Hydrogenophaga sp. SL48: one gene and its partner. The protein of the gene in region 1 binds, or shares a complex with, the protein of each later gene. Links are inferred from orthologs where the notes say so. Each region holds a gene or a part of one and is shown on either strand. Other genes may lie near its edges. The genes, in order: rodA and mrdA.

Region 1 (3,178 bases):
CGCTTGCCCGTGTCCAGCTCCACTTGCATGGAGCTTTCCGCCTCGGACATGAGGCGACCGGTCATCAATTTGCCGGCTTCATCAAACAGGATGTGCATGGGCAGGATTGTCCCATGGACCCGAGGACCGACCCGCCGTCCAGAGGTGTCAGTCTTTCAGGTTCAGAAAGTCAAACAGCCCGTCGATGTGCCGATCGAAATCACTGATCGCGTGATCTCCGCCCGGCAGCAGCTTCACGTCGCCGCCGGCACAGAAATCGAGCATCTCGCGCCAGTCGAGCACCTCGTCGTCCCGCGAGACGATGGCATACAGGTTCTGCGGCGTGGTCGGCGACAGGGGGCGCAGGCGGTTGATGTCGGCCGCCAGCGCCGACAGCTCGTCCACGAACGCCAGCTGGAAATAGAAGCGCTGTCCGGGGTCGTGCCAGGCGCTGTGCTCGCCGATGTGGCGCGCCAGGTCACGCTGCGGAAACGCCGCCGGGTTGAGCAGGGCGGCCCGGCAACCCGTCTGCAGCGCCAGCCAGCGCGCGTAAAACCCGCCCAGCGAAGAGCCGACCACCGCCATGCCCTCACGTGGCCAGCCGGCGACCCATTGCTGCAGCCCCTGCGCGGCCTCGCGGGGCGAGGGCGGCAGTTGCGGACAGCACCAGACCACCCCCGGGTGCCGTTCGGCCACCCGGGCCGCGACCTGCTGCGCCTTGGCCGACCGGGGCGACGAACGAAAGCCATGCAGGTACAGCAGGTGGGTGGTGGCGGGAGGAGGGGTGGTCGGGCGGGTCATGGGCGAAGGATAATCGGGCGCTCATGGCCGCCGTATTCGACAAACCCACCCTTTTGCAACGCATCACCCCGATCTTTCAGGGGTTTGACGGGCTGCTCGCGCTGGCCGTGCTGATTCTGGCGGGCGCGGGCCTGATGACGATGTACTCGGTGGGCTTTGACCACGGCACGCGGTTCGTCAACCACGGCCGCAACATGATGCTGGCCGCGGTCGTTCTGTTCTTCGTGGCCCAGGTGCCGCCGCAGCGGCTGATGGCGCTGGCGGTGCCCATGTACACCCTCGGGGTGGCTCTGCTGCTCGCGGTGTTTCTTTTTGGCATCCAGAAGAAGGGTGCGCAGCGCTGGCTCAACGTGGGCATCGTGATCCAGCCCAGCGAGCTGATGAAGGTGGCCATGCCACTGATGCTGGCCTGGTGGTTCCAGCGTCGCGAGGGGCAGCTGTCGCCGCTGGACTTCGCGGTGGCGGCGCTGTTGCTGGCGGTGCCGGCGGCGCTCATCCTCAAGCAGCCCGACCTGGGCACGACCCTGCTGGTGCTGGCCTCGGGCCTGGCGGTGATCTTTTTCGCCGGACTGAGCTGGAAGCTCATCATCCCGCCGGTGCTGATTGCTGTGGCCGGTGTCGTGGTGCTGATCGTCATGGAGCCGCAATGGTGCGCGCCCGATGTGGACTGGAAGGTGTTGCACGAGTACCAGCGCCAGCGTGTCTGCACGTTGCTCGATCCGTCCAAGGACCCGCTGGGCAAGGGGTTTCACATCATCCAGGGCATGATCGCCATCGGCTCCGGCGGGGTCTGGGGCAAGGGCTTCATGCAGGGAACGCAGACCCACCTGGAGTTCATCCCCGAGCGCACCACCGACTTCATCTACGCCGCGTTCTCCGAGGAGTTCGGGCTGGTGGGCACGCTGGCGCTGATGCTGGCGTTCATTTTCCTCATCGTGCGCGGGCTGACCATCGCGCTCGAAGCGCCGACCCTGTTTGCCCGGTTGCTCGCCGGGGCCATGACGCTCAACATCTTTGTCTACGCCTTTGTGAACATGGGCATGGTCAGCGGCATCCTGCCGGTGGTGGGCGTTCCGCTGCCGTTCGTCAGCTACGGTGGCACCGCCATGGTGACCATGGGTGTGGGGCTGGGCATCCTGATGTCCATCGCCAAATCCAAGCGGCTGATGCAGTCGTGACGGGCGATGACCCCCACGCTCCGCCGCTGCGCGGGTCGCTGCCCCCCGAGGGGGCTGACCTCGCTCGGGAGCGGCCCTTCGCTGCGGTCGCTGGCCCCCACACTCCGCCGCTGCGCGGGCCGTTGCCCACGGTCCAGGTTGCGGTGGTCGGTGCCGGCAACATGGGCGGCGCGATGGTTGCGCGCCTGTGTGAACTGGGTTGGTCGGTGGTCGTGTGCGACATCGACCCCTTGCGCCAGCAGCAGGCGCTGGAGGCGGGTGCCCATCTCGCCGACACGCCTGACACCGCTGCCCGGGCATTGAAGACAGACGGTGTGCTGATCGTCTGCGTGGTCGACGCCAGCCAGTCGCACCAGGTGTTGTTCGGCGAACACGGCGCGGGCCCGGCGCTGCAACCCGGCCAGGTGGTGATGCTGTGCCCCACCATTTCCCCGCAGGACACCGAGGCGCTGGCCTCGGTACTGGCCGAGCGGGGCGTCGGCTGCATCGACGCACCGATGTCCGGCGGCCCGGCCCGGGCGCGCGACGGCAGCATGAGCCTGATGGTGGCCGCGCCGACGGCGCTGCTGGCGCGCCACGCCGCCCTGCTGGACGCGCTGTCATCGAAGGTGTTTCGCCTTGGCGAGCGCGTGGGTGATGGCGCGCGCACGAAGCTGGTCAACAACCTGCTGGCGGGCATCAACCTCGTGGGCGCGGCCGAGGCGCTGGCGCTGGCCGACCGCCTGGGCCTGGACCTGGGCACGACGCTGGACGTGATCGAGCAGTCCAGCGGTCAGAGCTGGATCGGATCCGACCGCATGCGCCGGGCCATCGCAGGCGACCTCGCGCCGCGCGCCCACGTGACCCTGCTCGAAAAAGACACCCGGCTTGCGGTGGTGGAAGCGCAAGAGGCGGGCTTCAATGGCCCGCTGGGCGCTGCGGCGGCCGGTGTCTTCGCCCAGGCCCACGCGGCGGGCATGGCTGAGCTGGACGACGCCGCCTTGCTGCCCCTGCTGCGGCAGACCGGCCGCTGATCCACACGCCGCGCCCGGCTCACCGGTCACCAAGACCACGCGCCCAGCGCGTGGACCCCACCCTTCATACAATGGCCCCCATGATTGCTCGCGAACCCACCCTTGCCCGCCTCGCCACCGCCGAAAACCTGCTGCTCACGCCCTACGGGCTGAACACCTCCCTGCTGCACAAGGCGCTGGGTGAAATCATGTCGCACGGCGTCGACG
Region 2 (3,293 bases), 990 kb from region 1 along the record:
AGCCTGTTCGTGGCCCTGCTGTTGAACATGGTCATGAACATGGGTCTGTGGGGTCGAGGCGCCTGGGTGCCTGACCTTCTGGCGGTGGTGCTGGTGTTCTGGAGCGTGCACCAGCCCCTGCGCGTGAGCGTGGGCGTGGCCTTCCTGTTCGGGTTGACCATGGATGTGCACCAGGGCGCCTTGCTGGGCCAGCATGCGCTCGCCTACACGGTGCTCGGCTACGCCTCGGTCTTCATGCACCGGCGCCTGCTGTGGTTCGGCGTGCCGACCCAGGCGGTGCAGGTGCTGCCGCTGTTTTTCGCGGCGCACCTGCTGGAGTTGCTGGTCGGCATGATCGCGGGGGGCGCCTTTCCGGGCTGGTCTTACCTGCTGGCGCCGGTGATCGACGCCGCGCTCTGGCCGGTGGCCAGCGTGATGCTGCTCGCGCCTCAGCGCCGCGCGCCCAACCCCGACGACAACCGGCCGCTCTAGATGGAACACCCCCTGCGCCGCCTTCGGCGTCTCCCCCCTCAAGGGGGGCGATGCGAGTGGCCCGGCAAAGCCGGTTCCACCGCATCCTGGCGTGAAAACTTCCCGCGCCGGACACGTTTCTCCGCCGGGCCGCCCCAAGGCGAAACGACCCCCTTGGGGGGCAACGACCCGCGCAGCGGTGGAGTGTGGGGGCTTGTCCTTTGACTGAACTTCGCAACGTCGAAGCCGACCTGGCGCAGTTCCGCACCCGGGTGCTGGTGGCGGGGCTGGCGGTGGTGTTTGCGTTTGGCCTGGTGGCCGCGCGCATGGTGTACCTGCAGGTGCTGCGCCATGAAGACCTGGACGCGCAGGCCGAGAGCAACCGCACGGCGGTGCTGCCGGTGGTGCCCAACCGGGGCCAGATCCTGGACCGCCATGGCCGCGTGCTCGCGACCAATTTCTCCGCCTACACGCTGGAGATCACGCCGTCCAAGGTCGAGGACCTTGACGCCACCATCGACGCGCTGGGCACCCTGGTGAACATCGAGCCGCGCGACAAGCGCCGCTTTCGCAAGCTGCTGGAAGAGTCGCGCAGCTTCGACTCGTTGCCCATCCGCACGCGCCTCACCGACGACGAGGTGGCGCGCTTCACCGTGCAGCGCTACCGCTTCCCCGGTGTGGACGTTCGCGCGCGCCTGATCCGGCACTACCCGTACGGCGAAATCGCCAGCCACGTCGTGGGCTACATCGGCCGCATCAACCAGCGCGAAAAGGAGTCCATCGAAGACTGGCCGGAAGAAGAACAGGCCAACTACCGTGGCACGGAGTACATCGGCAAGCTCGGCGCCGAGCAGCATTACGAACGCGAGCTGCACGGCGTCACCGGCTTCGACCGGGTCGAGACCTCGGCCGGCGGGCGCGCCGTGCGCTCACTCGCCAACACCCCCGCCACGCCTGGCAACACGGTGGTGCTCGCGATCGACATCAAACTGCAGAAGCTGGTCGAGGACATGTTCGGCGACCGCCGGGGCGCGCTGGTGGCGATCGACCCGCGCAACGGCGAGGTGCTCGCCTTCGTGAGCAAACCGACCTTCGACCCCAACCTCTTCGTCGAGGGCATCGACGTCGAAAACTGGCGCATGCTCAACGAGTCGCTCGACAAACCCCTGCTGAACCGCGCCTTGCGCGGCACCTACCCGCCCGGCTCAACCTACAAGCCCTTCATGGCCCTCGGCGCCCTGGAAACCGGCACCCGCAGCGCCACCACCATCGTCAACGACCCGGGCTACTGGATGTTCGGCAACCACCGCTTCCGCAGCCACGGCGACGGCGGCCTGGGTGCGGTGGACATGCACCGCAGCATCGTCAAGTCGAGCAACACCTACTACTACTCGCTGGCCAACGACATGGGCGTGGAGGCGATGCACGACTTCATGGCCCCGCTGGGTTTTGGCCAGATCACCGGCATCGACCTGCGCGGCGAAGTGCGTGGCGTGCTGCCCAACCAGGAATGGAAGCGCACCAACTACAAGCGGCCGGAGCAGCAGCGCTGGTACGCGGGCGAGACCATCTCGCTGGGCATCGGTCAGGGCTACAACAACTTCACCATGCTGCAGGTCGCACACGCCCTGGCCACGCTCACCAATGGCGGCATCAAATACAAACCCCATCTGACGCTGGCGACCGAAAACGTGTTGACCCGTGAACGCACGCCGCTGCCGCTGGAGGCGCCGGTGGACATGGGTTACCAGCGCGAGAACATCAACGTCGTGCTGCGCGCGATGCAGGCCGTGACCACCGAAGGCACCTCGACGCGCGTGTTCGCGGGCGCCGGCTACACCAGTGGCGGCAAGACCGGCACCGCGCAGGCCGTGACCATCGGCCAGAAAGACCGCTACGACGCACGCAAGCTCGAAGAGCACCAGCGCGACCACTCGCTCTACATCGCCTTTGCCCCGGTGGAACAACCGCGCATCGCGCTGGCCGTGGTGGTGGAGAACGCCGGTTTCGGCGCCGCCAGCGCCGCCCCGATCGCGCGCCGGGTGTTCGACTTCCTGCTGATGGACCAGTATCCGAACCCGCAGGATCTGGCCGCGGTGCAGAAGGGCGAGGCATCGGCCCCCATCGGCACGCCGCTCAAGGCCAGCACGGTTCAATGGCCGCCTGCACAGGAAAGCACCCCCGCCGCGCTGCGCGCGACCCCCTGACAGGGGGCGATGCGAGTGGCCCGGCAAAGCCGGTTCCACCGCATCCTCGCTGAGACATCGCGCGTCGGCTACGCTACCGCAGCCATGCGTCGTAAGACGTCTTCAGGATCAACGCACTAACCACCACGATGAACGCCGCGCGCACGAAGCCGCTGCCGTGCTTGAGCGCCAGTCGCGTGCCGAGCAGGCTGCCGACCACGTTGGCCACGGCCATCACCAGTGCGAAATGCCACCAGACGTGGCCCTTCCAGGCGAACAGCATCAGCGCCGCCAGGTTGGACGTGGTGTTGAGCAGCTTGGCGCTGGCGCTGGCGTGCAGGAAGTCGTAGCCCAGCCAGCGCACGAACAGGAACACGAAGAAACTGCCGGTGCCGGGGCCGAAGAAACCGTCGTAGAAACCGATGGTGGCGCCCAGCGTGGCGGCGGCCATCGCCTCCTGACGGCCCGTGAAGTGTGGTGTGTGATGCCGACCCAGGTCCTTGCGGGCCAGGGTGTAGAGCAGCACACCGAGCAGCACCAGCGGCAGCGCGCGGCGCAGGAAATCGGGTGAGATGATGGTCACCGTCCACGCACCCAGCATCGAGCCGGCGAAACACACGGCCGCCGCTGGCAGCAGCGCGCGCCAGGGCATCTGCA

The links.
Region 2: the proteins of rodA (region 1) and mrdA are in contact, whole or in part, in a crystal structure (PDB 6PL5), measured with the Thermus thermophilus proteins. The link is inferred for Hydrogenophaga sp. SL48 from one-to-one orthologs. Residues at the interface, in WP_223903423.1 of Thermus thermophilus: Phe161, Val165, Phe168, Val169, Leu172, Pro198, Tyr199, Glu202, Tyr211, Arg212, Asp213, Gln220, Val221, Gln223, Ser224, Ile226, Ala227, Ile228, Gly229, Ser230, Gly266, Phe267, Val270, Leu274, Tyr277, Gly278, Leu281, Phe285, Leu289, Arg297; in WP_223903432.1 of Thermus thermophilus: Arg4, Ile5, His6, Leu8, Ala9, Phe12, Ala15, Leu16, Leu19, Gly20, Arg22, Ala23, Trp24, Leu26, Gln27, Val28, Tyr31, Tyr34, Leu36, Leu43, Thr45, Asp47, Lys156, Gln157, Gly158, Ser160, Val184, Leu201, Glu202.

Annotation. Positions count from the first base shown.
Region 1 is NZ_CP063400.1:3,756,777-3,759,954, reverse strand. Bases 15-2,880 are described here. They hold rodA (rod shape-determining protein RodA), read left to right. Parts: upstream 15-803; coding sequence 804-1,958; downstream 1,959-2,880. Other genes in these bases: IM738_RS17795 (NAD(P)-dependent oxidoreductase), read left to right, coding at 2,081-2,880; IM738_RS17805 (YqiA/YcfP family alpha/beta fold hydrolase), read right to left, coding at 148-780; IM738_RS17810 (ribonuclease catalytic domain-containing protein), read right to left, coding at 15-98. Also shown: more of IM738_RS17810, read right to left, coding at 1-14; more of IM738_RS17795, read left to right, coding at 2,881-2,971; metalloprotease TldD, read left to right, coding at 3,052-3,178. UniProt on the Escherichia coli protein: Peptidoglycan polymerase that is essential for cell wall elongation. Also required for the maintenance of the rod cell shape. Functions probably in conjunction with the penicillin-binding protein 2 (mrdA).
Region 2 is NZ_CP063400.1:4,751,622-4,754,914, reverse strand. What follows is about bases 184-3,164. They hold mrdA (penicillin-binding protein 2), read left to right. Parts: upstream 184-671; coding sequence 672-2,657; downstream 2,658-3,164. Other genes in these bases: IM738_RS22535 (sulfite exporter TauE/SafE family protein), read right to left, coding at 2,731-3,164; mreD (rod shape-determining protein MreD), read left to right, coding at 184-471. Outside these bases: more of mreD, read left to right, coding at 1-183; more of IM738_RS22535, read right to left, coding at 3,165-3,293. UniProt on the Escherichia coli protein: Catalyzes cross-linking of the peptidoglycan cell wall. Responsible for the determination of the rod shape of the cell. Is probably required for lateral peptidoglycan synthesis and maintenance of the correct diameter during lateral and centripetal growth.